DNA from 4 places in the Peribacillus sp. YIM B13472 genome. Region 4 is predicted to be linked to each of the others. Evidence: riboswitches for the same ligand, from Rfam matches in the RefSeq annotation. Region 4 holds a riboswitch; each other region holds the start of a gene.
The links. Region 4 has a riboswitch for glycine ahead of gcvT (glycine cleavage system aminomethyltransferase GcvT). Riboswitches for the same ligand answer to the same signal wherever they lie in the genome.

Region 1: another riboswitch for glycine. It lies ahead of ACFX4I_RS09590 (amino acid permease); the one in region 4 lies ahead of gcvT (glycine cleavage system aminomethyltransferase GcvT).
Region 2: another riboswitch for glycine. It lies ahead of ACFX4I_RS08995 (amidohydrolase); the one in region 4 lies ahead of gcvT (glycine cleavage system aminomethyltransferase GcvT).
Region 3: another riboswitch for glycine. It lies ahead of glyA (serine hydroxymethyltransferase); the one in region 4 lies ahead of gcvT (glycine cleavage system aminomethyltransferase GcvT).

Annotation. Positions count from the first base shown of each region.
Region 1 covers NZ_JBHZPG010000009.1:58,396-66,464, reverse strand. Annotated here, with positions in the region: gene ACFX4I_RS09610 (ABC transporter permease) at 1-493, shown strand, start outside; gene argH (argininosuccinate lyase) at 510-1,994, shown strand; gene ACFX4I_RS09600 (sodium:solute symporter family protein) at 2,366-3,844, opposite strand; gene ACFX4I_RS09595 (DUF3311 domain-containing protein) at 3,841-4,041, opposite strand; gene ACFX4I_RS09590 (amino acid permease) at 4,330-5,673, opposite strand; glycine riboswitch at 5,882-5,960, opposite strand; gene ACFX4I_RS09585 (amino acid permease) at 6,463-7,848, shown strand; gene ACFX4I_RS09580 (hypothetical protein) at 7,874-8,069, opposite strand, start outside.
Region 2 covers NZ_JBHZPG010000008.1:117,857-125,925, forward strand. Annotated here, with positions in the region: gene ACFX4I_RS08990 (DNA translocase FtsK) at 1-2,112, opposite strand, end outside; gene ACFX4I_RS08995 (amidohydrolase) at 2,541-3,728, opposite strand; glycine riboswitch at 3,951-4,054, opposite strand; gene ACFX4I_RS09000 (DUF1444 domain-containing protein) at 4,211-5,017, opposite strand; gene ACFX4I_RS09005 (thioredoxin family protein) at 5,068-5,379, opposite strand; gene ACFX4I_RS09010 (hypothetical protein) at 5,489-5,995, opposite strand; gene ACFX4I_RS09015 (YtoQ family protein) at 6,116-6,565, shown strand; gene ACFX4I_RS09020 (GyrI-like domain-containing protein) at 6,677-7,546, opposite strand; gene ACFX4I_RS09025 (DUF84 family protein) at 7,674-8,069, opposite strand, start outside.
Region 3 covers NZ_JBHZPG010000022.1:5,191-13,259, forward strand. Annotated here, with positions in the region: gene gcvPB (aminomethyl-transferring glycine dehydrogenase subunit GcvPB) at 1-1,203, opposite strand, end outside; gene gcvPA (aminomethyl-transferring glycine dehydrogenase subunit GcvPA) at 1,196-2,548, opposite strand; gene gcvH (glycine cleavage system protein GcvH) at 2,550-2,945, opposite strand; gene gcvT (glycine cleavage system aminomethyltransferase GcvT) at 3,107-4,216, opposite strand; gene glyA (serine hydroxymethyltransferase) at 4,584-5,834, opposite strand; glycine riboswitch at 6,015-6,119, opposite strand; gene ACFX4I_RS16705 (amino acid permease) at 6,447-7,826, opposite strand.
Region 4 covers NZ_JBHZPG010000006.1:93,335-101,403, forward strand. Annotated here, with positions in the region: gene gcvPA (aminomethyl-transferring glycine dehydrogenase subunit GcvPA) at 1-1,245, opposite strand, end outside; gene gcvT (glycine cleavage system aminomethyltransferase GcvT) at 1,263-2,369, opposite strand; glycine riboswitch at 2,508-2,591, opposite strand; glycine riboswitch at 2,595-2,682, opposite strand; gene ACFX4I_RS06920 (DEAD/DEAH box helicase) at 3,057-4,745, shown strand; gene ACFX4I_RS06925 (YqhG family protein) at 4,723-5,523, shown strand; gene ACFX4I_RS06930 (YqzE family protein) at 5,570-5,755, opposite strand; gene comGG (competence type IV pilus minor pilin ComGG) at 5,870-6,256, opposite strand; gene comGF (competence type IV pilus minor pilin ComGF) at 6,249-6,728, opposite strand; gene ACFX4I_RS06945 (hypothetical protein) at 6,676-7,014, opposite strand; gene comGD (competence type IV pilus minor pilin ComGD) at 7,001-7,444, opposite strand; gene comGC (competence type IV pilus major pilin ComGC) at 7,452-7,811, opposite strand; gene comGB (competence type IV pilus assembly protein ComGB) at 7,841-8,069, opposite strand, start outside.

The DNA of each region.
Region 1 (8,069 bases), on a different contig from region 4:
GGCGTTGCCTGCAACGGTCATAGGGATGAACTTGATATTCGCATTCAATGAACCTAGCGTTTTTTCCTTTGGTCAAATATTGGTGGGAACATTTTGGATTTTGCCTCTAGCCTATTTCATCAGACATATTCCACTCGTTGTCCGCTCGACTAACGCCGTTCTGGAGCAGCTCGATGATTCGATTGAAGAAGCAGCCAGAAACTTGGGGGCAAAGTGGTTTTATACCTTCAGAAAGGTCATATTTCCAATTATTATGCCTGGCGTTTTATCAGGGACATTATTGGCATTTATCGAATCTGTAGGGGAATTCCCGACCTCGGTCCTGTTGTACACGATTTCAAACAGACCCATATCCATTGAAATCATGAATCAGCTTAGAATGTTCAATATGGGGCAGGCAGCTGCCTATGGGATGATTCAAATCACGCTGATTGTAATCGTTCTCTTTATTTCGAACAAGTTTTTTGGAATCAAAGCGGAAAAAGCTTTATAAATTTGGAGGTTTAAAGATGAGCAGGCTTGAAGAATTTATCAAAAATGAAGGTAGTGTCTTTCCCGGAAAAACATATGCTAGAGAGCTTCTGATGCCTGTTTTTAATGATCAAAGAGATTACTTATTTCATGCAATGTTCGATATTCATCGGGCGCATGTCATCATGCTTTCGGAACAAAAGATCATTAAAGAAGAAGAGGCGAAAACCATGCTTGATGGGATTCGGAAAGTGGCCCAAACAGATCTCAAGCAGTTGACCTATCAGCCCCAATTCGAAGACTTATTTTTCATGATGGAGGCAAAGATCGGTGAGGAAATCGGTCATGAACTTGCGGGGAAGATTCATATCGGCCGCAGTCGTAATGATATGGGAGTCGCGATGTACCGGCTTGTTTTGAGAGGTCATCTGCTCCAATTGATTGGCTATGCAAGCCATTTGAGTGAGGTATTCTTGGTGCAGGCTGAAAAACATACAGAAACCTATATAACTGGTTACACGCATACCCAACCGGCTCAGCCGACTACGATAGGACATTACTTTTTAGCCATTTATGATGTGCTTCAAAGGGATATTGGCCGGTTATGGGCAGCCTATGAAACGGTTAACCAATCGCCTTTGGGCGCTGCCGCGTTAACGACCACCGGTTTTCCGATCAGCCGGAACCGTACTGCTGAACTGCTTGGGTTTGATTCGGTGATTGAGAATTCCTATGACTCGATAGGCGGGGCGGATTATTTATTGGAAACCGCAACTGCCATCATGACGTGCATGGTCAATACAGGGAGATGGATTCAAGACTTCCTGCAGCATGTGACAAGGGAGTTTGGTACATTTCATGTGGCCGACCCTTATGTTCAAGTGAGCAGCATCATGCCGCAAAAAAGAAATCCAGTTTCCATTGAACATTCCCGTTCAATTGCAAGCAGTGCGTATGGTGATGCTCTCGCTGCAATGAATATGATCCACAATACGCCATTTGGTGATATCGTCGATACGGAAGATGATTTACAGCCGCATTTATATCGAGCTTTTTCGAATGCAGGACGTGTCATGAAACTAATGTATGCCGTCATATCGACTTTGAAAGTAAATGAAGAACATACAAAGAAAATGGCTGCAAAATCCAGTATAACGGTTACTGAATTAGCGGATACCCTATCAAGAGATTACGAGATATCATTCAGAAAAGCTCATTCCATAGCCAGTACTATTGCAAAACGGTCGATTGGTGAAGGGAAGGAGCTTTATGATTGGGACACACAAGACATCAACAAGATCATCAATGAATTCGTTGCAGTAAATTTAACTGAAGACGAATGGAAAAAGATCATCTCTCCCGAATACTTTGTGGAAATTAGAAGCATTCAAGGCGGGCCCAGCCCGAAAGAGGTTACGAGGATGATCGTAAATAGAAAACAAAAACTGCAGCAACAGTTGCACGAACATAAGGGAATCGTTAAAGCAATGAATGATGGCAGGAAGGCTTTAGTGGATTACTGAAGATGCGGGAAAAAAGATAATGAGTTTAACGGAATGAAATTCACGAGTATTTGCTCCAAACTTACGAGAAAAAGTTTGGAATTCACGAGTATTTACTCCAAATCCCAAGTAAAAGCCCGAACCTCCTGATAAGAGTATTTTTTCGTTGTATTTATTAGTTGAAATAGGGATTTGATTATAAACAAAAAAGATTAGTAGTTTAATATGAGACATTGTTTTTTGTCTGCTATTAACTTTCTATAATCACTCTTAAGAAAAAAGGACATTATGACTTTGGATGTCGATTATAAGAAAAGCTCAGTCTTATGACTGAGCCTTTCGATGTTCTTCTAATGTTTCTTTATCCAAAATAACCAGCATCAGAGAGTGTTTCATATATCGTTAACGGATTTAGGTTCCAACTGAACCGCGGGGTTTCTGAAAGCAAGACTTACCGTGATCATCACAATGAAATTGACCGCCAAGGCGATGATTCCCACATTCAAATCCTTCGCTGCTTGCGGCAAGGATGGAAACAAGGTTCCTATAGTTGAAGAACTGAGTGTAATGCAGATTACGATGAATAATCCGGTGATGATGCCGGCGATTGCGCCATATTTATTGATGGGATTATTCTTCTTCAGACTAAAGAGCAGGGACGGGAATAGCTGTGTAATGAGACTGTATCCCATAAGAATTAATGCTGACATCGTTTCGCCGCCGTTTAAGGTGAAGTAGACGGCTATAAGGGCAATGACTGGAACAAGGAGCTTTGCCAATCGCACAACGTGGCGATCGGATACTGCAGGTGCAAATTCCTTATAGACGTTTTTCGCGAGCAGTGTAGCGACGCTCATCAAAAGCATGGATCCCGGCACCAATGCGGTCAACAATCCAGCTCCGCCGATTATGCCTATAAACCATGGATCAAAGGTCTCGATCGAAAGGCGCAGCAATGAGAGGTCTGCATCTGCCCCAACGAGTCCGGGCACTTTCAATATAGCTGTAAACCCAACGAAAAAGACGAATAACAGCATGAGTGTATATAAAGGGCTGATGATGGCATTTTTTCGAAATACCTTGCCGCTGCGTGCTGAATAGACAGCGCTGAAAACTTGTGGCCACATATAGAATCCGAATACGAGCAATATTACCGTGGAGATAAACCATGATACGCTAAGTCCCTGGTCAGGGAACTTTAGAAAACCAGGTTTGGCCGCATCAATCGCTTCAAACATCGGCTGAAATCCGCCAAAGTAATGCATCGGCAGATAAATCCCCAAAAATCCTATTATGGAGACCATCATTATATCTTTAATGACCGCTATCCAAACAGAACCGTGTATACCGGAGATCATCACATAAATGGTAAGGCTGATCGCCCCCATCCAAACTGCCTCGGACATTGAGATGGCACCATAAGATGCCTCTGAGACAATGATTCCCAATCCTTTCAGCTGCACGACGATCACTGGAATCATCGACACCACACCGACAAGTGCAGCCAAAATTCCTAAACTGGGACTCTTATATTTGCTCACAAAGAAATCGGATTGAGACATCAGTTTATTTTCTTTGGCATATTTCCATATTTCCGGAAGGAGCCAATAGGATAATACGTAAGACAAAGTAATGTAAATTAGAACATATAGAGCGGGTGCGCCCTTGCCATATGCCCAGCCGCTGCCGCCAAGGAAGGAGAAGGTCGTATAGATTTCCCCGGCCATCAGCAGAAAGACGAAAATCGCACCAAAACCACGTCCGCCCACCGTCCATTGTTCCAAGTCCATATCTTTTCCTTTTGAAGAGCGTATCCCTAAAAATATCGATAGAAGTAAAAATGCTAAAATGATTAAGAGAGCAATATTCATTTCTGGTCACCTTCCCGATTCCTGGGATCCAGCTTATACATGATGCCCAATATGGCAGAGGTAAGGACAACCCACATAGCCATCCAGAACATATTGAAAGGCATCCCTAATACGTATGGTTCTATTTTATTAACAAAAGGTAGAAATCCTAGTATGCCTATAAAAGGAACTAGAGTAAGGATATATATAATCTTCATTAAACAAACCCCTCCGTTTTAAATAAGTGAAACGTCCATCAATGGGGTTTATTCTTCAATGCCACTGATGGCTGGGTGAACCAAACCGGGAAGGAAAATTCGTGCATGTCCGATTTACCTTCTTTTAAAAAAGGTCCAATGATATATAATAGCTTACACTATTTTGATATAAAATTTAATGCAGTTGCCTGATATATTTGAGCAACTGTGCGCAGACAGCCGGACCCTGATATGTTCATAAAACAGATAAAGCCTTGAATTCATAGTGAGTTCAAGGCTTTATTTCCTTTAGCTATATTTTTTTCGAGTATTATATAGTATTACCAAAAGTATGAACCAGATTGGGGTCAAGAGCAGTGATAGTCGTGTTGCTTCAGCGAATAGCATAACAATAAGGATGAACAGGAATAATCCTAATATGGCGTAATTGACAAAGGGTGTAAAAGGAGCCTTGAAAGTCGATTCGGCTCTTAGATCAGGCCTTGTTTTTGAATATTTGATATGGGAGATCAAGATAATGCTCCATACCCAAATGAAACAGATGGCACTGATGGTCGTCACGACGGTAAATGCCTGTTCAGGTATCAGCTTGCTTAATAATGCCCCTATTGATACAACGATTGTGGATGTTAATAAGGCATTGCTCGGAACAGCCTGTTTATTTAATTTTTCCAGTTTAGCAGGGGCTTCGCCATTCCTGCTTAACGTATAAAGTATTCGGCTCGTTGAAAATAAACCGCTGTTGCATGCAGAAGCAGCGGATGTCAAAACGACGAAGTTGATGATCCCTGCAGCGACAGGAATGCCGATTAACGCAAAGACCTCTACAAATGGGCTGCTCGTGGCATCCAGTTGTGTCCATGGGTTGACGCAGAGAATGACGAATAGTGCACCAATATAGAAAAGTAAAATCCGGACAGGGATTTTATTGATGGCAGATGGAATGTTCTTTCTCGGGTTTGCCGTTTCTGCTGCGGAAACCCCGACCAATTCGACACCGACAAATGAGAAGACGACCAGCTGTAAAGATAATAGGAATCCAGAAATGCCATTAGGGAACATGCCCCCATGATTCCATAGGTTCGTTACGGAAACCGTTCCGCTATTGGTATTGAAGCCGATGATCAAAAGAATGATTCCTACGATGATTAAGGCAATGATCGTGATTACTTTAATGATGGCAAACCAGAATTCCAATTCACCAAATAACTTAACGGTCAAAAGGTTCAATCCTAACAGAATGACTAGGCATATTAGAGCCGGAATCCATTGAGGGATATCGAACCAATATTGCATATAGACGCCGACAGCTATGATATCGGCCATTGCGGTCATGATCCAACAGAACCAATATGTCCACCCTGTTACGAAGCCGGCCCATGGACCGACATATTCGGTTGCAAATTCAGTAAATGATGTATACCCTGCATTGGATAATAGCAATTCGCCCAGCGCCCTCATCACAAAAAACAAGGCAATCCCTATTATCAGATAGGAGAATATAATGGAAGGTCCAGCTAATTGTATGGCTTTTCCGGATCCTAAAAATAAACCGGTGCCAATGGTTCCTCCTATTGCAATAAGTTGTACATGTCGATTTTTTAAATCTCTTTTTAATTCCTGTTTAGCCAATTCTTACGCCCCCGTTTTTTATAGTCTTGTTAGTGAATGATTTCAACCTGCATGGTCTTGGAGAGAGGGACGTGATTTCTTGCCCTGCTTGCCTATTCCATTGGTTTTCAAGAGTGTAGTTTTAAGTCCAATCACAAAATGGACAATAAAAAAAAGAGATTGGATAATACCAATCTCTTAAAGGGTTCAGAATAACAATTCTATCATTCGTTACTCTTCTGTCCTTTTGCCTGAGATTGTGAATCCTTCGGCGCTGCATCTTGTACAGTCTCTCCAGAAGCTGCTCCTGCTATAGTGTCATCCATAGCATTCATCGCTTGCTTGTATGCGGTTGTGAAGAAATGTCTGTCAGTGTCAATCTTCCACTGTTACATCATTCATTATGCTTATAAAATAATATTGGAATTCTATCATCTATTTTTCGGAAGGTCAACAAGTTTTTTTGAAGTGAAAACGGCAATAGCTGCAGTTTTATAGTGGTCTTAATATTTTTTAAGGTACTTGAAAAAATTGTTTTTTGGATGATCACTATTATGAAATATTGAACATCATTTTTTTGAAATGATATTTTTAGATAAGGGAAATTGCCAAGATATATTTGGTAACTGTTTATTTCAAAAATACAATTGTATTTTTACAGAATATTTACTATTATAAGATAAGAAAACATAATTGAAGTGTTATTGATATTTTTTTCGATAAAGCATTTCTAACCGCAATAATTAATAGAGAGTCGTTCGTGTTAAGGATGGAAAAGCATTACCGATATTGCATCAGGGGGAGTTAATCATGTCGAACAAGGAATTAAAGAGAGGGCTGGAATCAAGACATATTCAAATGATAGCTTTGGGCGGAACCATCGGGGTCGGGTTATTCATGGGTTCTGCGAGCACGATCAAATGGACCGGGCCCTCTGTTATGCTTGCTTATGCAATCGCAGGTATTTTTATATTTTTCATCATGCGTTCCATGGGTGAGATGCTATATTTAGAACCGACTACAGGTTCTTTTGCAACCTTTGCAAGCAGCTATATACATCCCTTGGCAGGTTATATGACTGCTTGGAGCAATTGGTTTCAATGGGTAATCGTCGGAATGTCCGAAATCATCGCGGTTGGGTTGTATATGCAATATTGGTTCCCCGAGTTACCTGCTTGGATACCAGGTGTGGTCGCCATGATCATCTTGGGGGCGGCAAACCTCATTTCCGTTAAATCCTTCGGGGAATTTGAATTTTGGTTTGCGCTTATAAAAGTCATAACGATTATATTGATGATCATTGCCGGCCTTGGCCTTATCTTCTTTGGAATAGGAAATGGCGGGGATGCAATTGGATTATCGAATCTATGGGAAAATGGCGGCTTCTTTACGGGAGGCTGGACAGGATTCTTCTTTGCGCTTTCCCTGGTCGTGGCATCCTATCAAGGCGTTGAGCTTATCGGCATCACAGCCGGAGAAGCGAAAGATCCAACGAAGACCGTAACAAAAGCGATCCAATCAATCATATGGCGTATATTAATTTTCTATATTGGTGCCATATTTGTCATCGTGACAGTCTTCCCTTGGGATCAACTGGATGACTTAGGAAGCCCATTCGTTTCAACCTTTGCTAAAATAGGTATCACAGCAGCAGCAGGAATCATCAATTTTGTTGTAATCACTGCGGCAATGTCTGGATGCAACAGTGGGATTTTCAGTGCAGGGCGTATGCTGTACACACTTGCATTGAATGGCCAAGCTCCAAAAGTCTTTGCTAAAGTATCTAAAAATGGAGTGCCGGCATACTGCACGATCGCTGTACTATTAGGATTGGGCATCGGGGTTATCCTGAATTACCTTGCACCGCCGCAATTATTCCTTTATGTGTACAGTGCGAGTGTATTACCCGGGATGATTCCATGGTTTGTCTTACTTATCAGTGAGCTTAAATTCAGAAAAGTAAATGCCGCTGAAATGGAGAAACATCCGTTCAAGATGCCGTTGGCCCCTTACAGTAACTATGCGACAATTGCCTTCTTACTGATGGTGCTGGTCGGTATGTGGATCAATCCTAGTACCCGGATTTCCTTAGTTGTCGGGATCGTTTTCCTAGCCTTGGTCGTAGCAAGTTATTACATGCTGAAAATGGATAAACGAACACCATTGGATGTTAGATCCGATGATGAGATTTCCTGATAAGGTAACAAAAAAAGCCCTTCTCTTAATTCGAGAAGGGCTTTTTGTTTTTTTGATCAATTGTGGAACTCACGAGTAAAGCTGGGAATTCACGAGTAAATGCGTGGAATTCACGAGTAAAACCATTGAATTCACGAGTAAAGTAGTTGAATTCACGAGTAAATGCGTGGAATTCACGAGTAAATGCGTGGAATTCACGAGTAAAGTAGTGGAATTCACGA
Region 2 (8,069 bases), on a different contig from region 4:
TTCATAACGCCGTTCCATCTCCTCTACAGCCCATTTCAACGCAGCCGTAGCGGCTTTTACATCGGTTATGACCGGACTGACCAAATGCGGGATCCGGTTATATGGGGCGAGCTCGACCATTTTCGGATCGATCAACAGTAATTTCAACTCCTGCGGCGTAGCTTTATACAGCAAGCTGACCAGCATCGTGTTGATACAGACACTTTTCCCCGATCCCGTTTGCCCGGCTATCAATCCATGCGGCATCTTTCTCAAATCCGTGATAATCGGCTGACCGGATATATCGAGTCCTAAAGCGACAGCAAGCGGTGATTCATGCTCTTGAAACTCAGTACTTTCCAAAACCTCACGCAAAAATACCGGTTTGCTTTTCCTGTTCGGAATCTCGATGCCAATTGTATGTTTACCGGGAATGGGCGCTTCCATCCGCATATCCTGAGCAGCAAGGCTTAATTTGATGTCATCCATCAGGTTCGTCACTTTATTCACCTTCACTCCCGGCTCCGGATGCACCTCGAAACGAGTTACTGCCGGTCCTTGAGTGACATTGACGACCTTTGCACGGACATTGAAATTTTTCAATGTTTCATCAAGTAATAAAGTCTGTTCCTCGAGCCACTCATCATCATGCACTGCATATGTGGGAGGTGTCAGCAATTCAATATTAGGAAACACATAATATGGATTATCCTCCGCTTCCACGGAGCCAAAAACTGCCGGGGTATCGCCCTGGCCACTTTCTGCTGCAGCCTCTGTATGAACTGCTTCATGATACCCATTTCCGGAAATGGGGGATTCCTGCTCCAAGAGCGGCTTAGTGACCAGGCTGGAACCAATATTGGATTCAACTGTATTTTCAGGCACGGCGGCGGTTTCCGAACCAGCCTTAGTGTCCAAAAAGGTTGGTGTAATGACCGGAGTCCGCTCTTTCGGCATAACTCTGCCTTCCTCCTGTTTCCGTTCAGGAATGGCGGATGGTTTCGCTTGTCCTGTCTCCATTTCAGCTGCATCATTCATTGGTCGCTTATCAGGTGAAACTACTGCCCTTTCCGAATTAAGGCTTTTTTTTTCCGGCATCATTTTATTCATGAAGCTGTTTTTTTCCCGATCTTGCTTAAGCATCATCACATTAAATGGGATATGTTTTTTCGGACGTTTTGGCTGCACTTCAGGTATTGCCTCAGATGAATCTTCAGGCAGTGTCCCTTGACGAACGGATGGTTGATTTGATTGTGCAGCAACCTCCCCAGGAACAGATATAGCTTCAGGCGGTGTGTCGTCCGCCTGTTCCATGATGGATACAGCGACTTCGCGTCCAAAATCGACTTGGTCCTGTTCAATGGCCTCTTTTTCCACCGCAGGCTCAATTATGTCAGGCTCGCTTACTGCTTCTTCTGGCAGTGACTCATTGGAATTCCTGCGAAAAAAAGCGGGTATCTCCGAATCTTCCCTTTTTTCTTCTGCTTGTTCCGGTATAAGAACGGATGGTTCTATCGTCATTTCCTCATGTGACACTTCTTTTGAGATTTCAGGGATCGATACCGGAATCTCGATATCAGGTCCTTCTTTTTTAAAGATGGGCATTTTGCTTTCCAATTCATATTCGACAATTTCTTCAGAAGGGACTATTTTTTTTTCCGGACGACGGAACCCATAAATGGGTGAAGGGATTTCCGTTGGGCGGAATGGAGTATTTGACGGGACTATTTTTGAGGTTTCCTCCCGGTCGATGCTTCTCCGTTTTGGTTCAGTATCCCTTGCAGGCCTTCTCGTTGTTTCTTTGGTCACATTCTTCCCCTGTTTTGGTTCGTTGTCTTCCCTGTTTCTTTCCCTAGGCTTTCTTTTATTCTGCTCCCGGTCTGGAATGAGCGGAAACTTGAACTGTCCTTTTGGATATTGAAACAGGATTTTCGTATCCGGGTCTGGCGTCTGTGACATTTTTTCCACTTTTTGATTATAAACCTTTATTTCTTCTTCCTTTGACTTCGAAAGCTTCGAAAAATCCATTTTCCTTAATGTCTCTTCATCAAGCGGTTCATCTATAATAATTTCTTCGATTTCAATAATTTCCTCTGCTTGGAACCATTTTTTCATCTTATTTAGCCATTTCAAAACTATCACTCTTTCTACATCTGTAGTTATGTAACTAATTCTACCAGTTATTTTAAAAATATCGAGAAATTTTAAGCTGAATTGGGGTTAGTACCTATTTTTTTATCTCATTCCTAACTAATTTAACGTATTTCGCAGAACTCCTACCCTTTTAAACCCCTTCTGGAATGAGTTTAAACCTATCCATTGGGAAATAACATTAGCCCCTAGTCTACTATTTAAATAAAACACCGCTGTTAAATCGCGTTTACAAAGAGATTAAGTTTTCATGCAGCCTTGGAAGCAGACTGGCCAATCCATTGCAACATCCTTCATGAAACCGCCGGCGGCATCCAAATACCTGCCGCAACCCATAAAACACCGTTCGTTAATACCGAACGGTGTTTTGTGGGTTTCTGCGTTTTTTTTGCAAAGAATGACCAAAGGGACTATTTCCATTCATAAAAACTGCATACAACCTGCGCCACTGATTTGGAAGCGATCAAAAGGGCATCTTCATCAATGTCGAATTTAGGATGGTGATTGAAATAGGCCTTCTCCACCCCTTTCGGTTTACAGCCAATGTAAAAGAAGCAGCCAGGAATCTTTTCTGCATAATATGAAAAATCCTCCGAACCCGAGAAAACCGGAAATTCCACAACCTTCTTAATATCTTTGTCATCCATGCTTTCCAGGCTATTTTTCACGAATCCAGTCAGTTCAGGGTCATTATATAACGGAGGATAATCGGGCACATATGTAAGTTCGCACTGAACATCAAATTCCGTTTCTATCCCTTTAACGATCCGGTGGATTTCCTTATCGATCAGCTGTTGGGTCTCTGCTGTCATATAACGAACATCCCCTTCAATTTCTATACGATCTTTAATGACATTAAAGCTTCCTTTTCCATCGAAAGAGCCGATTGTGACTACGCCCATATCAAAAGGGTTCAAGCGACGGCTGATTACGGTTTGTACGGCTGTCACGAAATGGGCGCCTGCCACAATGGTATCATTAGCCATATGCGGGGAGGAACCATGGCCGCCTACACCCTTTATCGCTAACTTGAAATAGGTCCGTCCAGCCATCGAATAGCCGCTGCGATACCCGACCACCCCTGCTGGATGAAATGGAAATAAATGGATTCCAAAAACAACATCCAGTTCATCCAAATACCCTGATTCCATAATGCTTTTTGCTCCTCCTGGGGGTGTTTCTTCTGCATGTTGATGAATTATTTTGATCGTACCTGATAGGGAATCTTTCAGCTCATTGATGCAGTCTGCCAGTACCAATAAATAAGCGGTATGCCCATCGTGTCCGCAGGCATGCATGACACCTTCATTTTTTGAACGGAACGGAACCTCCGCTTCTTCTGTAATCGGCAGTGCATCGAAATCGGCACGGAGACCTATCGTTTTCCCTGGTTTTCCGCCTTCGATCGTCACGATGATCCCTAATCCATTTCCTACATTCGTTTGAATCGATACATCTTTCCCCTTATAAAAATCAATGATATATTTTGCCGTTTTCTCTTCTTTGAAGGATAGCTCCGGATTCTCGTGTAAATGACGGCGGATTTGAACCATTTCCCCTTTACGGGCTTCCAGCATGTTCATTAATTTGCTTTTCACGTTCACGAGTATTCTCCCCCTTATTTCAAGTTGGTTAGCATATTAGTAAGTTCCATGATCGCTGCAAACCTTCTATATGTAAAAAGCCAAATAAAAAAGGACAGAGAAGGGTTCCGTAAACTTACCGCTCCCTTCTCTGTCTTTTTACCTTAGAGTTTAACTCCATTTTGGTCATGGAGATTTCCCCGTTGGCGGCACATTCCTACGCGCTCTACAGAGTTGCGTCTAGCTGCAGTTCCATTTACCTGAGAGATTTGCTCCAAGGGATATTTTTGGAACTTGCTCCTTCGGTGACTCAATCCTTTGCACTCTCCCACAACGTTCATCCGCTCGTTCTATTGTTTTATTCCATATTTTCAAAATATTACAATTATATTATCACCGATAAAAAAATAAATATCAACTCTAATAGTCATAAACTCTATTAAACTTTAAAAGGACCGCTGTCAGATGCTGACACGGTCCTTATGTGATTCAATATATTATTGTTCACGCTTTTTGTTTTTACCCATAATGAAGATGGGCTCCAACTCATTTTCTTCGTAAAGAAATGATAGGGCCGTTATCGGAACATGTCCGCTGGCAAAGAAGCTCATCGCCATTTGCGCAAGAATATCATAACCCGTATCATTCTTCACATCGGCAATGATGATGACATCCTGATGGGGAATGGCCACAGCCATGGTTCCCTCGATCTTGTCCTTCATTTCCCGAAGCCATGATTCATTCAGGATCCTGCTGGCATCATATCCATCATTCGTGTTCAAAAAATAAAATGCATTACCTGCAACGATATCCGACTTCATTTCAGTGGAGAGGGAACGGGCATTAAAAAGGGCAATTTCACGGATCCTGTCACCCTGCCAATTCTCCCGTTGAATCATCTTTTCATCTATAAGACGGTAGGTTTTCCCTAAATCAAGGGCATAAAAAATCCGGGTTTCAGCCGTATGCTCATCGAATAAAAATGGATTTCCTTCTTCCGATTCCATTGGAAAGGAGGTCGAGCGGATGACTGGGAAAATGAATTTCTCCTTGCCTTCCATGCTGTGTTCTCCCCCCATCACATTCAGGGCCTCTTCCACGTAATAGATAATTTCATCGATGGCCTTTTCCTTTACGCTTTCATAGTTAGCAAGTACAGGAGGCAACTCGATGGTGATCCCTTTCCCGGTCTTCACATTTTCCACCCGTAACGTATCTTGCTTACTATCGAATTTGAATGTGCGATTTTCATCTTTTAAACGTTCCTTCAGGATATTTTTCAGCTTCGTGCTGTCCATTTTCATGACTGACCCTCCTCTTCATTGAAAAATCCCCAGCGAGAAGGGGAAATTGATTATAGTGATTGTATGAATTCCTCAATTTGTTCTTGCGTTTTGCGATCCTTGCTCACGAATCTGCCTAGCTCTTTACCATTATCATACGCGATGAAACTTGGTATACCGAATACATCATTAGCCGCACACACATCGATGAATTCATCACGGTCCACATAAATGAATGTAAAGTCAGGAAATTTCGTTTCAATCTCCGGCATGATCGGTTCGATTACACGGCAATCCCCACACCATGTCGCTGAAAAAAGAAAGATATGTTTGCCTTCATTTTTCAATGCATCATATTGCTCAACGGATTGTAAATTTTCCATTTGAATATTCCTCCTGCTCTAAATGACACCTTAGTTTTTATAATCCCATCATACCAGACTCTCCAGAAATCAACCATTAATACGGATCGGTTGAACTGCAGGGGTCATCTTATTTCTGGGGCACGGATGAAACGATTTCCATCATTTGTTTTGCATCGGTTTTTAATTGGTCTTTATCCGTTTCGGTTGTCAGCTTCACCCCGCCGATTCCCACTGCAAGCTCATACTTTTCTTTCGGTATCTCTTTGATCGAGATAAAGCCGAATTTATCATCAGTCTGAAAAGAATGCAGCATTACATTTTGATCATCTTGTTCCTTTATCGCCAAATATAACACGGAGCTGTCTTCTTTTTCATTTGGATTGACAAATAATATATAAATCTTATCACTTTTTTGCAAAATCAAATTATTATCATGTTCTTCCACTACTTTAAAATCCTTTGGCAGATAGACCTGAATTAGCCCTGCCTCTTGATTGGGCTGTTTTTCATCGTCACGAAAAGCCACTTCAGCAGCCTTCATTGCCTTTTCGGTTTGTCTCTCGATACCTGAGCAGCCCACGATCAAACTGCTTATCAACAGGAAAACAAGGATATTCTTATTCGATAAAGCCATCGTCATTCCTCCAGCCGTCTCTTTTACTACCTTATGGATAATATTATCCTTATTTATGGAATTCATCCATTTTCAAAACATGGTACAATGAAAGCAATTTTAATACCGAGGAGGAAAAAAATGAAGTTAACCGTGTATCTTGCTGGGGAAATCCATTCGAATTGGAGAAGTGAGCTGAGAGATAAGGCCGCTGCACTGAAGCTTCCTTTAGAATTTGTAGGCCCGATGGAAAATCATGAACGCTCCGATAATATCGGTGAAGATATCCTCGGGGAACAGCCGAATCCCATCCTGAAGGATGCGGCCGCTTCCCAAATCAATAATTTGCGGACAGGTCTTTTGATGAAAAAGGCTGATCTTGTCGTCGCTCTGTTTGGCGAGAAATATAAACAGTGGAATACTGCCATGGATGCAAGCACCGCCATTTCCCTTGGTAAACCGCTTATTTTGATTCGTCCGGAATCCCATCATCATGCCTTAAAGGAATTATCGGAAAAGGCGAGTGTCACGGTAGAATCCGTTAACCAAGCCATGAAGGTGCTTTCTTATATTTTTGAAGAAGGGCTGTAAAACTCCCTGTCCCTTAAAGTCCAGCTCAAGTATGATAGGCTGATCATTTATAAAGAAACGAATAAAAAGCTTGCAGGGCCTCCCCTGCAAGCGAAAAACGAATATTTTATCTTATCCCTTTTTTATGGGAATCCAAATTTCGGAGTAATAGTCAGGGTTTGAAGCGTCATCATTCGCGTATACTTCCAATTCTGGAGTTCCGGCATGTTCATGACCGCTGGTAGGGAACCATTCGGAAAAAATTCGTTTCCAAGCTTGTTGGATGGCATCAGGCATAGGTCCGTGAACTTCGAATGCAACCCACTTGGAAGCCGGTATCGTAAGGGTTGAAAACTCTTCAGGCACTTTCCCGGCATACTCTGCACCTATCCAATAATCCATCGTTTCATTTTTTTCCACAGCCCGCTTATCGACACATACACCAATCAAGCCCTCTATTTGGCCATTGTTCAACTTCGCTAACCTATCTCCTGTTCCATCCGAATTCACTTTGTCCCACAACTTTGGAATCCCGATCAAATTCTCTTCATTAACCAAGTAAAACTCTTGCTTGATTCCAATCAATTGAAAGGAATCCCTTTCAAGGATATTGTATTTCATCGGTTTTGCCCCTTTCAGAATCACCTGTATCACCAGGCGTTCATAGAATTTCAGCTTCCCCATATACTTTCGGGCTTCGCTTGGAGATACCCCATGCTGCCTTCGAAAAGCTTTCGAGAATGCCTCGGGGGTGTCATAGCCATACTTGTAGGCTAAATCAATGACCTTGCCATTTGTTGATGAAATCTCCTGGGCCGCTAAGGTCAGTCTTCGACGACGGATATAGTCACCAATGGTTATATCCGTTAAAATGGTGAATGTCCGTTGAAAATGAAAAGCTGAGGCATTTGCCTGCCTGGAAATACTCTCGATCGTCAGGTCCTCCAATAAGTGCTCCTCGATATAATCGATGGCCTTTTGGATTGATTCAACCCACCCCATTTTGCTCCCCCCTTGTCACTATACTAGCAAGGCCGCTCAATAAAATCCTGTCTGATTCTGCTCTGTTTTGGCAGTGTTCGTTTCCATCATTCGAAACCCGCCATTCCATGACAGTGATTCAAATATCCTATTTTTTCATTTTCAGCTTATACTCGTGTTGACCGGCTAGCATCCTCATGATATGAAGGAACATTTCCCCCCTGGTGATTCGCTCATTTGTAAATACGCCGATCGCTCCTTCCTTTTTGCTAATATTCTCTTGCCTTGTGAAGGCGTCCATCACCGGGCCCAACTCTTCACCGTCCAGCAGCTTCTCAGCAACAATTTCCGGTACTGGGATTCTCGCTCCGGCAGCTACAAAGACCTCACCGTCCCTTGTTGCCAGTGCGCCCCAATTACACAGAAACAGGGCTTGTCCCATTTTCACTACACCGCCTTCAAGCCCGATCCCCATTTCGGCATCACTGTGAATCAAGCAGTTCCGGGCACGTGTCATTGCCCCCTCCATCGTTTCCTCGTCTGA
Region 3 (8,069 bases), on a different contig from region 4:
GCGTTTTGCCATATCAAGCGTTCTTACACCCAGCTTTTTCTGTCTGGATCCGGATAGGACAAATTCATGCTTGCAAATTTGTAAATATGGCGCTTCAAAGTATGGCTCCAATCTTTTACGAAGGTAATTAGCATGAAGCACGGCACTTTCTGATACTTGGCGAAGCCCTTCAGGCCCCATCGTGCGAATATAAGTATACGCCCGCAAGAGAATTCCGAAGTTTCCATAATACCCTTTTACCCTTCCGATAGAGTGCGAATAATTAGCGTTCAGCACATATTTATCACCTTCTTTTTCTATGCGCGGAACTGGCAAGTATGGAGTAAGTTTCTCTTTCACACCGACAGGACCTGCCCCTGGACCGCCACCTCCATGAGGAGTCGTAAATGTTTTGTGAAGATTTAAGTGCACGATGTCAAAGCCCATTTGACCTGGTGTTGTTTTACCTAAAATGGCATTGGCATTCGCTCCGTCATAATATAATAGGCCCCCTGCTTCATGAACAACCTGAGCGATTTCCACTATTTCTTTTTCAAAAAGTCCAAGAGTATTCGGATTCGTCAACATTAGCGCAGCTGTATCAGATCCTACATGTTTCTTTAATTCTTCTAGGTCGACTAATCCATTTTTATCGGATGGAATCGTGATCGTTTGAAAACCAGCAACACTTGCACTTGCAGGATTTGTACCGTGCGCTGAGTCTGGAACAAGTACTTTCGTTCTGGTTTCGCCTTTTTCAGCATGATACGCCTTAACCATCATTAAACCTGTCCATTCCCCTTGAGCCCCAGCTGATGGCTGTAATGTTACAGCATCCATTCCTGTAATGACGGCTAGCTCTTCCTGTAATTCATATAAAACTTCTAATGCACCCTGTACTGTTTCAACGGGCTGATAGGGATGAATGCGGCTAAAGCCTTCCAAACGTGCCACATCTTCATTTATTTTCGGGTTGTACTTCATCGTGCAAGAACCCAGTGGATAGAATCCATTATCGATTCCATGGTTTTTATTAGAGAGCGCTGTGTAATGGCGAACAAGCTGCAACTCTGATACTTCTGGGAGCTCTGCAGGTTCGTCACGGATTAAATGCTTTGGGAATTTTTCATTTGTATCAACATAGTCAACGTCACTATCCGGAATACTTGAACCTACCCGTCCTGGACGACTTATTTCAAAAATTAACTCATTATATTCAACCATTTACAATCGCCTCCAAAGCATCAACAAATTGGTCAATTTCTTCTTTTGTTCGCTGCTCAGTCACAGCTAGCAGCATTTTATTTTCAAAACCGTAATCACTTTCTAAATCAAATCCACCGATAATCCCGGCCTTAAGAAGTTTTGCATTGACTTCCTTTACCGAACGTGGAAGCCCGACAACAAACTCATTGAAGAATGGTGCCTCATTGATTATGGTATAGCCCTTCTGTTCTAGAGTTTTCGCCATGTAATCAGCTTTCTCAATGTTTAGCTGTGCCATTTGACGAATCCCTTGCTTTCCAAGTGATGTCATACAAATAGAAGAGGCAAGAGCATTTAATGCCTGGTTGGAACAAATATTCGATGAAGCTTTATCACGGCGAATATGCTGTTCACGTGCTTGAAGTGTTAACACAAATCCACGCTGTCCTTTTTCATCTGCTGTTTGGCCTACAATTCGTCCTGGGATTTTGCGCATGAGTTTTTTATTTACCGCAAAATAGCCGCAGTGTGGACCGCCAAAGGACATCGGGATTCCTAATGGCTGCATATCACCGATCACAATATCTGCCCCAAGTTTCCCAGGAGCCTGCAAGAGTGCTAGTGCAAGGGGATTGGCGCTTACGATTAAAAGGGCACCTTTTTCTTCCGCAATTTTCTTAATTGCTTTTATATCCTCAATGGAACCGAAGAAATTTGGATATTGAACAATAACGGCAGCAGTGTCCTTATCAATTTGTTCTTGCAGCTTCCCTAAATCTGTAACGTCATCAGCTAGGTTTACTTCCTCAGCTGTGTATCCCGGACCTCCTGCTACTGTATGTAAAATAGCACGGGATTCAGGATGTACCGCTTTGGAAACAAGAACTTTCGAACGTCTCGTAGCTGCAACTGCAAGTGATGCAGCTTCTGCAAGCGATGTAAAACCATCGTACATGGAAGAGTTAGCCACATCCATTCCTGTCAACTCACAGACCATCGTTTGAAATTCAAAAATTGCTTGTAATTCACCTTGACTGATTTCCGGTTGATAAGGTGTATAGGCCGTGTAAAATTCGGAGCGTGAAATCATATGGTTCACCACACTTGGAATGTAGTGATCATATGTACCCGCACCGAGGAAAGTCGGATAATGATTCGCATTTTTGTTTTTTGTAGCAAGCTGGTTCATTCTTTTCAAAAGAAGCGGTTCAGGAACCGCCTTTGGGATGTTTAGCTCACCCTGCAGTCTGATTTCAGCTGGAATATCTTCAAATAACTCATCTATAGAAGAAATATTTAAAAATGTGAGCATCTCATCTTGGTCTTGTTTCGTATCAGGAAGGTATCTATAAGTGGCTGTCATATTATTCCTCTCCTTCATTAGTAAATGCTTGATACTCATCTTCGTTTAAAAGTGAGTCTAATTCTTCTGGATTGGACATTTCTACTTCGACTAACCACCCTGCTTCAAATGGATGCTCGTTAATCGTCTCTGGAGCGCCTTCTAACTCTTCGTTTACAGTAACTACTGTACCTGAAACAGGGGAGTAAAGTTCGGAAACTGCTTTAACTGACTCAATCGTTCCCATCGATTCATTGACAGTTACTTCATCATCAATCGTTGGATTTTCAACAAAGACGATATCACCTAACGCCTTTTGTGCATAATCCGAGATTCCAATACGAACACGGTTTCCTTCTAATTGTTGCACCCACTCATGTTCTTTGCTATATCGAAAACTTGATAATAATTTCGTCATTGTATTTTCCCCTTTTCTTTTCTTTTTGTTTTTTTATTTTTTCATAATTCAGAATATATTTTAGGTGATTTTACTCTTAGGTAGTCGATTCCAGGCTGCATGCAAGGTAACGGAAAGCGACACATGAAAACTACACGATAACTCTATTAAATTATTTCCGCTTACCTTTTGTAGAATGGTGCATTAACAATAACGGCTTCAATCTGTTTATTTCGGATTTCCACTTTTATCGGCGTCCCCACTTCAGCTTGATTGGCTGATACCAAGGCAAGACCTAAGCTTTTCTTCAAAGATGGTGATTGAGTTCCTGATGTAACAATACCTATTTCCTCTCCATCTTTAGAAATTACCTTGTAACCATGACGCGGAATCCCCCGGCCTGTTACTTCAATCCCTACTAATTTTCGTTTTAATCCAGTTTCTTTTTGTTCTGTAAGAGCAGATTTTCCGATAAAGTCACTTTCTTTGTTCGTCTTTACGACAAAGCCGATTCCTGCTTCAAGCGGGCTGATATCGTTACTTAGTTCTTGGCTATAGAGTGCAAGACGTGCTTCCAGCCGAAGCGTGTCCCGTGCACCAAGTCCGCATGGTTTTAATCCACTCGTGGCTCCTGCTTCTAAGATCTTTTCCCAGAGTGCTACCGCTTTGTCTGCAGATAAATAAAGTTCATATCCATTTTCTCCTGTGTAACCTGTACGGGATACAAGTACGTCAGTAATCCCCGAGATGTTGACATGTTGGGCGAATTTAAAAGAACCAATTTCTGATAAATCAATTTCCGTTAACTTTTGCAAAATGCTTTCTGCCTTTGGTCCTTGGATGGCAAGCTGAGCGATGTCTTCCGAAATATTTTGGAGCTCCATCTCTCCTTTTACATGCTGCTTCATCCATTCGTAATCTTTCTCAATGTTTGCAGCATTAATGACAAGTAAATATTTTTCATTTCCTAATTTATAAACTAATAAATCATCGACCGTTCCACCGTCTGGATAACACATTGCGGTATACTGTGCTTGATTGATGCCAAGCTTTGTTACATCGTTTGTAACAAGGTAGTTAATATAACTCTCGGCATCTTTCCCTTCCACAAGTACTTCTCCCATATGAGAAACATCAAAAAGTCCTGCTTCTGTTCGAACAGCTTCATGCTCTTCTAAAATGCTGGTAAATTGAACCGGTAGAGCCCAGCCACCAAAATTTATAACTTTTGCTTCGTATTTCTTATATACTTCAAAAAGCGGTGTTTGCTTTAATGCTGTTTCAATACCCATGTTCTACCCCCAATTATGATTTTCTGCTAAATAGATGTTCTTTCACCTGTTACCGGTTACTTTCATTGCCAGGATTCCAAAAGACATATCTCGAAGGATCCTTGGTAAATCTTTTATACAAAGCTTGAATAATCTCATTACAATGCGGCTCTCAATCCCTGTAAGGGACATGTCGGCTACTGAAGATGTAAAGGAGGTTCCAATCACATTCAGCTTGATGGAAGGAACTTCAACATGTACGACTTGATCACAAATCAATCGTGAAATTCAATGCAATGTCTTTCGTTTCACGGCTTTCTTTGGAGTTCCTCAACTCAACGATTGTCCCAGCTGCCATGGCCGTTGCTCAGTTAATCTGCCCCTTTCATTACACAGTGGTTGGCTGTTGAAATAACGGATAAACATCACAAATCTCTTTGGTTGTTTCTCTTGCTTTCTGAAGAACGTCTTTATTACCTTTACTCTTTAGAACGGTTGCAATCACTTCACCAATTTTCACCATCTCTTTCCTCTTCATGCCTCGAGTTGTTAAAGCTGCTGTCCCCATTCGGATACCGCTCGTAACAAAGGGCTTTTCTGGATCATAGGGAATCGTATTTTTATTAACAGTAATGCCCGCGTCTTCTAATAATTTCTCCGCTTCTTTTCCTGTTAAATTCCACGGACGCAAATCTAAAAGGACAATATGATTATCTGTTCCACCAGAAACAAGGGCTGCACCTTCATTTTTTAATGTTTCTCCAAGTGTTGCAGCATTTTCAATGACTTGTTTCGCATAATCCTTAAAGCTTGGTTGTAAAGCCTCGTTGAAAGCAACTGCTTTTGCTGCAATGATATGCATTAGTGGACCGCCTTGAATTCCTGGGAATACGGATTTATTAATCGCTTTAATCATTACCTCATCATTCGTTAAAATGATTCCCCCCCGCGGTCCTCTTAATGTTTTATGTGTTGTACTTGTCACAACATCTGCATATGGGATTGGGGATGGGTGAAGACCAGCAGCCACCAGTCCGGCTATATGAGCCATATCCACCATAAGTTTTGCACCAACTTGATCAGCTATTTCTCTAAAACGTGCAAAATTAATCGTTCTTGGATAGGCACTTGTCCCTGCAATAATCAATTTAGGTTGTTCTTTCTTTGCGATAGCTTCCAACTCATCATAATCAATTAACTGAGTATCTTTTCTAACTCCATAAGACACAACTTCAAACCATTTTCCTGAAACGCTGACTGGACTTCCATGAGTTAAGTGGCCACCATGTGAAAGGTTCATTCCCATCACCTTATCACCAGGCTGAAGCAGTGCGAAAAAAACTGCGAAATTGGCTTGTGCACCTGAGTGAGGCTGAACATTTGCATATTTGGCACCAAAAAGTTTTGTTAAGCGCTCAATAGCTGCTTGTTCTGCCACATCGACAAATTCACATCCACCATAATAGCGCTTTCCTGGATAACCTTCTGCATATTTATTTGTCATCACGCTTCCCATGGCTTCTAATACATCAGGGCTAACAAAGTTTTCTGATGCAATCAATTCCAGTGTTTGATGTTGACGTTGTCCTTCCTTCTCAATCGCTTCAAAAATGGTTGAATCATTTTGTTGTAAACTCATTTTATTTTCCTCCTAAACGTTATTGCTGAATTTTTACTCAATTCTGAATTTTAACACGGTACTAGACACTAAAGCTTCTTTCCCGCTACAAGCCTACTTTTCTATGAAAACTGTTAAAAACAGTATGCTTTACAACCTTTTTTGCACGCAAAAAAGGACAGAAAAGGGTCGTAGCGTTCTCTACCCTTCTCTGTCCTTTTACCTGAGAGTTTAGCTCCATTTTTTAATAGAGCCTTTCCCCTTTGGTGGCGTATATGTTTATACGCGCTCTCCAGAGGTGCGTCCATTTGTGGTTCCATCTACCTGAGAGATTTGTTCCAAGGGTCTTTTTGGAACTTGCTCCTTCGGTGGCTTGTCGCTTGCACTCTCCCACAACTGTCATCCGCTTATTCAATTTGGTACATTTAGAATAGTTGTTGATAATAATTATGTCAAGCATTTTTGAAAGCGCTAACAAAACTATTCTAAAATATTTTTTCAAATTATAATATGATCATCCAGATATCTTAAAGCTTTTTATAACGGAGATTTTTTTCTCACCGAGTTGGAAAATATGGAGCGTCAGCTATCTGGACAAACACCGTTAATAGAATCAAAAGGGTTTCTTGCCTTTTAATTCCCCGCTACCTCTCTCTGATTCGCCTGTTCTACCTTCGTTTTGCGCACCTTATAAATCGCAATCAGCATAATAAACCAAACAGGAGTTACGAATAAGGCAACACGAGTATCGTTCGCAAGTGCAAGAACAACAAGGACGAATGTTAGGAAAGCAAGGATCAAGTAATTGGAAAATGGATAAAGTGGTAATTTAAATTTGTTCTTTTTCACTAGATCTGGTCTTGTTTTACGATATTTCAAATGGCTGATGACTGTAATTCCCCAAATATAGATGAAACATACTGTAGAAATACTTGTAATTAAGGTAAATACTCCTTCAGCCATTAAATAGTTCAAAACAACGGAAATTAAAATGACAACAGTTGAAAAGAGCAATGCATTGGAAGGCACTTTACGGTCATTAAGTTTTGCAAACGGTACAGGTGCATTTTTATCTTTGGCAAGTGAGTATACCATCCGGCTTGTACTGAAGATTGCGCTGTTACATGCAGAAGCAGCCGATGTAAGGACGACAAAATTGACGATACCAGCAGCTCCAGCGATACCTACAGCCACAAATACTTGGACAAATGGGCTTTCCGTTGGGATGATTGCGTTCCACGGATAAACACTCATTATGACAATAAGTGCGCCAATGTAGAAAATTATAATCCGAATAGGAATATTATTGATCGCTTTGGGGATAACTTTTTCAGGATCTTCAGTTTCACCTGCTGTTAGTCCTACAAGTTCAATGCCAACAAACGCAAACACTACCATCTGGAATGAGAGGACAAAACCATTTATTCCATTTGGGAACATACCTTCATGACTCCATAGATTCGTGAAACTTGCTGCGCCTGAATCAGTGGAAAAGCCTTTAATAATCATGAAAATACCAATAACAATTAGTGCTAGAATAGCTATGACTTTAATTAATGCGAACCAGAATTCCATTTCGCCAAAAAGTTTTACGGTTGCAAGGTTCATAAATAGCAGAATGACAAGAGCAATTAACCCTGGCATCCACTGTGGTACAGAGGGAAACCAATATTGAGTATAAAGACCAACTGCCGTTAAGTCGGCCATTGCGATTGAAATCCAGCAAAACCAGTAGGTCCAGCCGGTTACAAATGCAGCCATATTACCTAAATAGTCTCTTACAAAGTCGACAAAGGAATGATAGTGCAAATTAGATAAGAGTAGTTCTCCAAGTGCGCGCATGATTAAAAAGCAAATGACGCCTGTAATCATGTAAGCAATTAAAATTGATGGCCCGGCTAAATGAATAGATTTTCCTGCTCCAAGAAATAATCCCGTTCCGATTGCCCCACCAATAGCGATGAGTTGTACGTGCCTGTTTTTTAGCCCTCTATCCAACTTTTGTTCCTGCATACGAATTCCCACTTTCTACTTTTATAGGATACTTGGATTTTTTTCCAATAAAGGGTCAGTCCTTCAATGAGTGTGAATTATTAACGTACTGGGGAACTGCCCTACAGATGTAAGCGCTTTCTTGGTTAGGTACTAGATATAGTTTTTTTGAAACAGATCTACCAACCTTTTTGAAAATATGGCGTTAATTGTACAAATCCAAAGATAGACTCATATATCTACAGGTCTTATTGCACCTCCTCT
Region 4 (8,069 bases):
AACCGTTCCTAAATCGAAGCCGCCGATCATCCCTTTTTCAAAAAGGTTTTTATTGATTTCTGAAAACGAAGCAGGCAGTTTAATGACAAATTCATTAAACGAAGGACCGTCAAATATCACTTCCGCCCCTTTTGCCATGATTGCTTTTTTCGCATAATGCGCTTTTTGAATATTTTGCACGGCCATTTCTTTGACACCCTTTTTCCCAAGCGCGGTCATTGCAACAGAAGCTGCCAAGGCATTCAAAGCTTGATTGGAACAAATGTTGGATGTGGCTTTGTCACGGCGGATGTGCTGTTCACGAGCTTGAAGCGTCAGTACAAATCCCCTTTTTCCATTTTCATCCACCGTTTGACCGACGAGTCGGCCCGGAACTTTCCGAACAAGTTTATTAGTAACGGCAAAATATCCACAATGAGGTCCCCCGAATGCCGCTGGAATGCCGAATGGCTGGGCATCCCCCGTTACGATATCTGCACCGAGTGCACCAGGGGATGTCAAAGCTCCCAATGCAAGCGGGTTACTGGAAACGATAAACATGGACTTGACTCCATGAATGATTTCCTCCATTTCTTTCAATGGCTCGATGCGGCCAAAAAAGTTCGGATATTGCACGATCACTCCTGCAATGTCATCATTCGCCAATTCACTTAAAGCAGCTAAGTCCGTCACACCGTCTTTATAAGGAATTTCGACCACTTCCACGCGTTGCCCTTTCGCATATGTCTTCACAACTTCTCTTGATTCAGGATGAACGGTTCCTGAAATGAGAATCTTCTTGCGTCGTGTCTGGCCTGAAGCAAGCATGGCTGCTTCAGCTAGCGCCGTCCCGCCGTCATACATGGAGGAGTTAGCTACATCCATGCCCGTCAATTCACATATCATCGTTTGATATTCAAAGATCGCCTGAAGCTCACCCTGTGAAATTTCAGGCTGATAGGGTGTATAAGCCGTATAAAACTCAGAACGGGATAAAACATGATCGACGATGACCGGTGCGTAATGGTCATAGACACCCGCACCAAGGAAGGAAGCATAGCTTTTAAGGTCCGCATTCTTGGCAGCAAGCCTTGATAATTCTTTCATTAATGCAGGTTCCGATTTAGCAGGCTTGATATCGTATTCTCCTTGAAAACGAACGCTTTCAGGGATATCATTGAAAAGTTCTTGAACAGTAGATACCCCTATCGCTTGCAGCATTTCTTGTTTATCTTGCTCTGTCATGGGTAAATAACGATGTTTCATCTAATGACCATTCCTCTCTATTTACGTGGTTTTTTATAAAAAGGTGTTTGTATGATAACGGCTTTCAAACGTTTGGAACGGATTTCCACTTCGACTTCCGCATCCAGCACCGAAAATTCCTTATCGATAAGTACCAATCCCACGTTTTTCTTCAACGTTGGTGATTGGGTACCGGTCGTGACCTCGCCAATGACTTTATCACCGCTGTAGACCTTATACCCATGACGTGGAATGCCACGGTCAATCATTTCAATTCCCACAAGCTTGCGGGGAGCTCCTTTCTCCTTTTGCTCAGCAAGAACGGCTTTCCCGAAAAAATCCACTTCCTTATCCACTTTTACTGCAAAACCAATACCGGCTTCCATCGGGGTGATGTCCGCTGAAAGCTCCTGCCCATACAGCGGCAGTTTCGCTTCAAAACGCAGGGTATCACGAGCACCTAAACCAATCGGCTGAACCCCCTCTTCCTTTCCGGCTTCCATAATCGCCTTCCAAAGGGCAGGACCATTTTCACTGTCGCTATATATCTCAAAACCATCTTCACCAGTGTATCCAGTACGGGATACCAACGTGGAGATACCGTTGATCAGGACATTTTCCTTGAACTTGAAAAATCCAATTTCACTTAAGTCAGTATTTTCCGATAGTTTTTGTAATATCTTTTCTGCAGATGGTCCTTGAAGTGCCAGCTGTGTATAGTCACTCGATACATTCGTAATTTGGACATCTTCCGTTAAATTAGCTTGCAGCCAATTGAAATCTTTTTCTGTATTCGCTGCATTGACCACGAGCAGATAGTCGTCCTCAGCCCTTTTATACACGATAAGATCATCAACTGTGCCTCCGTTTTCATAACACATGGCGGTATATTGGGCACCGCCCTGTTGCAGCTTTGATATATCATTAGTCAGCATCTTCTGTAAAAAGGAAAGGCTCCCAGGACCCTTAACATCGACTTCCCCCATATGGGAAACATCAAATAACCCCGCTTTTGTACGTACGGCTTCATGTTCGTCCTTTATACCCGAAAATTGGACAGGAAGTTCCCAGCCGCCAAAATCAATCGTTTTACCTCCGTATTCACGATAAACCTCAAATAGTGGTGTTCTTTTTAAATTGGTCAAAAAATGACCCCCTTCAGATTTTTTTAAAATTAATTGGCTTCATTATCAAAAGCTTTTGTCATTACGCATCAGGTATATCCTGATTCATGATGTGAAAAAAGCACAAAAAAGGACAGAGAAAGCCCGTTTGAGCTTTTTCTCTGTCCTGAAACCTGAAAGTTTACCTATGTAATAGGTTTTCCCCTTTGGTGGCCGTCCCAAAACGGGCGGCGCTCTCCAGAGTTGCGTCCAATAAGAGTTCTTTTGCCTGAGAGATTCACTGCTAAGTTTGCTCCTTCGGCGCTACATCCGTAGTCTCTCCCCTTATCTTCACCCGCATATGAATGGTCTACCAATGAAAGGAAGCGAAATAGCCCCAAGCATCGGTAAAACCTTTGAGCATCATGGAAGCATTCTCTGCCAATTCTCCTAAAACTTCAGAAACCGTTTGAGTGATCCCCTTCAGTAATCTTGGATAAATTAGGAGCCTATAGCCCATACTAAGAAAACGCGAACTGCAAAATCGATGTACAAAGATTCTTTGTAGCATTTGGAAATTGGAATTTTCTAAATATACTTATATCCTACCCTAAGAAACTTATCTCTGCAATATCTTTTGAAGAGAAATATTTTTCTTACTTCACATACGAAATGTTCGGGTTTTGACCTTTTATTAAGGAAATTATGATTTAAGAGGGAGTTATTTCTATGAAAATCAATATATCCTTCAATTCTGAATGGAATGACGAGTTTCTGCAAAAAATGGAAAATGACGGTCCATGGGGAAATTGGGAGCTTTATAAGTTGGCGGTTCAAATGGAGGAAAATCTTATCATCCCTGATTTTGAAGGTTTACAGGCGCCCAAGCACCTTCCGCAGTTAACCCCGCTTCCCCATCAATTGGAAGCAGCCAAGCAAGTGGTGGAAAAGATGAATGGAAAGGCCATTTTAGCTGATGAGGTGGGGCTCGGAAAAACAATTGAAGCAGGCTTGATCCTAAAAGAGTATATGATTAGAGGCCTAGTAAAAAAGGTATTGATCCTTGTTCCAGCCTCCCTTGTCACACAATGGGCTTTTGAATTGAATACCAAGTTTCATATTCCGGCAGTCGTTCAGAGAAAAAGTTATGTTTGGGACTCCTGTGATGTTGTCATTTCATCCATTGATACAGCGAAACGCGCTCCACATCGAGATATCATTTTCACTCAGGAATATGACTTCATCATTATTGATGAAGCTCATAAACTTAAAAACAATAAGACGAAGAACTATGAATTCGTCCAAAATCTGAAAAAGAAATTTTGTCTACTCCTGACAGCCACACCGATTCAAAATAAAGTCGAGGAGATTTTTCACCTCGTTTCGTTATTGAAACCGGGCCACTTGGGAAATGCCTCACTCTTTTCGGAAAAGTATAAAGGGAAAGGCCGGAACATCATTGAAGATGAACACCTAAAGGAACTGGTCAATACTGTCATGATTCGAAACCGGCGGGCCGATACTGGCATTGAATGGACAAAACGGCATGTGGAAACCATCACCATTGAATTTTCTCCAACGGAACAGGCATTGTACGATGCTGTTTCCAAATTCAAGCCTATTTCGGATGGATCAAAAGGAAGCGCCTTTTCGGCTCTCACTCTTCAAAGGGAAGCATGCAGCAGCAGAGAGGCGGTCTTTTATACATTAAAGAATATGAAAGAAAAATATGATCAGCCTTCCCCTGACTATTTGGCAAAGCTTGATGATTTATTTTCTAAAGTGAATGAAACAGTTCAGAACTCCAAGGCTGAAAAAGCTTTGGAACTGATCAAGAAAATTGATGACAAAGTGATTATCTTTACCGAATACCGGGCGACTCAGCTATATCTCCAATGGTACCTACAGCAGAATGGAATTTCTTCGGTTCCTTTCCGGGGCGGTTTTAAGCGTGGAAAGAAAGACTGGATGCGAGAATTATTCCAAAAGAATATCCAGGTATTAATTGCAACAGAAGCTGGCGGGGAAGGGATAAACCTTCAGTTTTGCCATCACTTGATTAATTTTGACCTGCCATGGAACCCCATGAGGCTCGAACAGAGAATTGGACGGATTCACCGTCTTGGCCAGGAAGAAGATGTGATGATTTATAACTTTGCCACGAAAAATACAGTAGAAGAACATATTCTGAAGTTACTATACGAAAAAATTAATTTATTCGAAAAAGTAATTGGAGAATTGGATGATATTCTAACCAAACTGGATATTAACAACATTGAAGAATATTTAATCGATGTGGTCGGCGAGTCCAAAACAGAGGGCGAAATGAAAATCAAGATGGATAATTTTTCATCATTAATCCAATTCGCTCAATCAATGAAGGAAGGTGAGGTTCATGCAGCAACAGGAAATTCATGATTTTTTAATAACTTACTTTAAGGCCAACGATTGTGAAATACTGGATAATGCACCAACCCACCTTACAGTCCAATTGACGATTGAAATGGATAAAGAATTAATGAATAGACCCTTTTATTGGCATTATCTAGAAAAAACAGGTGGCGTTCCAAACCCAGCACAGATGACTTTCATTACCGATCCAGAACAAGCTCCATCCGATTTAAAGGGAGAAATGATTCATTTTGGCTCCCCACGCCTTCATCAGATTATTCAATCAACCAAAAAGCTGGCAGGTTATACTAGACTTTTTGAGGATACTCCTCCATCAAAAGGCGGCGGAAATAATCCTTTGTTTCCTTGGCTGACCCTGAATGTGAAAATATCCTATCAATGCGACCGTAAAAAAGATACTTTCATGTCGATCGGATTGAATTTAATCTCGGGTGAAATCATGGAAAGGTTTCACCATCGGGTTTTACCGGTAAAGGTCACCCCAAAAATACCGGATTACTCCTTTACGCTTTCACCTTTGATCATGCCCAAGAGTGGATTGGCAAGACTGGATACATACATCAGGACCAGTTTCGAGGATGATGACCATTCCTGGGCGGAGGAAGCAATGCTGCGCTGGCAGAATGATTTGAATTTATTGGAGCATTTTTACAAGGATATGGACGAAAAAAGTGAGAGTTATTATACCGAGAAAGAAGCACTAAAAGCTCAATATGAACCCAACATCAGAATATCCATCATCAACGGAGGATTATTTTACCTTTCAGATAGGGCGTTGGGATAAGTAAAGCACGAAAAGAAACAGATGTCCTAAGTTCGGGACATCTGTTTCACTTTTTGATATTTTTCCTTACGAACATCGACAAAGCAAAAGGGACAATGCCAAACCAATGGGACATACCATGAGTTTTATCCTCTTTTCTGTGACGGCGCTTTTCTTTTCGTTCTTTTTTCGTCAGATTAAAATACTCGACAAGCTGCTGCGTCAAATATTTAATATAAGCATTTGTAGACATATAAAATCATCACCCTATGCAAATTATGCCCGGTTTACGCTCCTTTTATTCCTTCGCTTGGTCCCTGAACACGTGAACCTGTCGCGTCGTTTAAAAGAGTGTTGATTTTACGCATTACACAGCCTGCTTTTCCAACCATTCTTTCACTTTCCCCGCTTCTTTATCGTATTGAATGATGACCCTTCCCACACGGCCATTTTTAGTCGTGGAAGAAAACTCGATAAATACGTAAGGATCTTCTTGTTTCATCAAAGAATACCGCACCACACCATTGGGATATGAAATTTCACCTTGGATGATTTTTGGGATCTCTTCGCCCCACTCTGCCGTCACATCCTTGATGGCTAGATGGACAAGATGGTCGGCCACAAGCGATTCTTCCACTTCTTTATAAAACTTTTTATCAATGATAAACTGGTCTATCATTAGTATCGTGAACATGATGAAAACACTCGCTACAATCATGACCATCGGGAAAACGACTCCTTTTTGATTATTCATCGACTTTCGTAACATTCCTAATGAAAGGGTGAAATCTTCGACTGAAAGTAGTTCCTGCTTTATCCGTTATATTTATAACAATGACACCGCCATCCTTCTCAACCCGGAATTCCGAAATGTTCTGCAAGATGACCTCATGCCCCATTCCATTCACTCGTCTTCGGACCTTATCTTCATATTGTTCAAACGATGATAATTGCTCACCTGAAAGCAAATATAATTTATTTCCCATTACATCCTGAACTTTGGAACTCCGGACCTCCTGCTTCATTTGCATGGTAAAGACCTCCCACTCTTTAGGGTGCAATTTATCAACGGACCCCATCTGGGTGTGAATGATAGAAAAAAGCTGTAGAACAAAAAGGGACGTCGTCATTAAAATCATTAAAGAAAAAAGCATTTCGATCATCGTAAAGCCATCATTTTTTCGCAGCATCACAAATGGATTCCAGATTACCCGATTCATCTTCATAACGTATACACCCTTCAATCATTCCCGGGATATCCCCATGGTCCTTCCAAACCAATTCATAGGATTTTTTTTTATAAATGATTTCCTGACCAACTGCTTGTATCTCCCCATCCATGAACGCCGTCAATCTTTCATATAATAAATGGTGGGCTTCTGTCCTTACGGCAATATCTTTCCGATGCATCAATAACTCTTCAAGAATTGGTAAAATGGCAAGGACCAGGAATATACAAACGGCAAATGCGGCTATCAGCTCAAGGTAGACGTAACCTTTACAATTTCTCAATCCTGAACCTCCCTTTACCGATATTGAGGATCAACTTGTACTTTCCCTTTGAGGTGTCAATCATAATCGTTCCGGCTTTTGAAGCATTTCCATACTGATTAAAATGAAAGCTGAAGCCCAAAGTGCCACTTAAAAACTGTATATCCTCTGGTATGCTTCTCTCAAGAACGACCCCCTCCTTATAAGACGAAACGGTATAAACCTTTTTGGTATTATCAATATGGAGGTAAATCAAGCTCTCATGACTGATGGCATACTGTTGTGCATAGAAAAGATCTTCATGGAATTGAGAAAGGAATAGCCTATTTTCCATTCCTTTAGTGAAGCTAGGATATAGATTAGGACCGATGGAAATCAGAAGTACAAAAATAACGAGGACAATGAGGGTTTCAGATAATGTATACCCCCCATTGGAAGGCCGTATATTCACTTCTCTCCTACTCAACGACCGTTATCTTTCCTTTACTATCCAAACTAAGTTCATCCCCATTAGGACAGGATGTCTGTTTGAGATAGCCTTGACTTTCCAATTCACCGATACTTCCGGGCAGTTTAGCATTGTCGATCTCATAAGCCTGTACCTGTGCTTGGGCCATCTTCACGAATGCTTCACATCCTTTAGACTGGATTGTAGATTGGTTCTTCGTGATATTGGGGATCGTTATAATCAAAAGGATGGATATTACCAGTAAAACAATAAGCATCTCAATTAGTGTAAAACCTCGTTCATTCATCACTTTCTTCAACATATCATCATGCTCCTGAAACCATCTGAATACCAGATGACCTTCGAGCATTTTCACCTCCGGAATACAAAAATGAAATCCTATATACCTTCGAGCAGTGAGAACATCGGCAGCAAAACTGCCAAATAAATGGATACGATCAAAAGACCTATAAGTGAAAACATAAGAGGCTGAATGATTTTCAATATTGCATTCATTCTCTCTTCAATTTTCTCCAGTAAAAAACGACTGTAATGAAGCAGCTCCGCATCAAGTCTGCCGTATTTTTGACCATTTGCAGCGACCACCGGTAAATTCACATCAAAATAT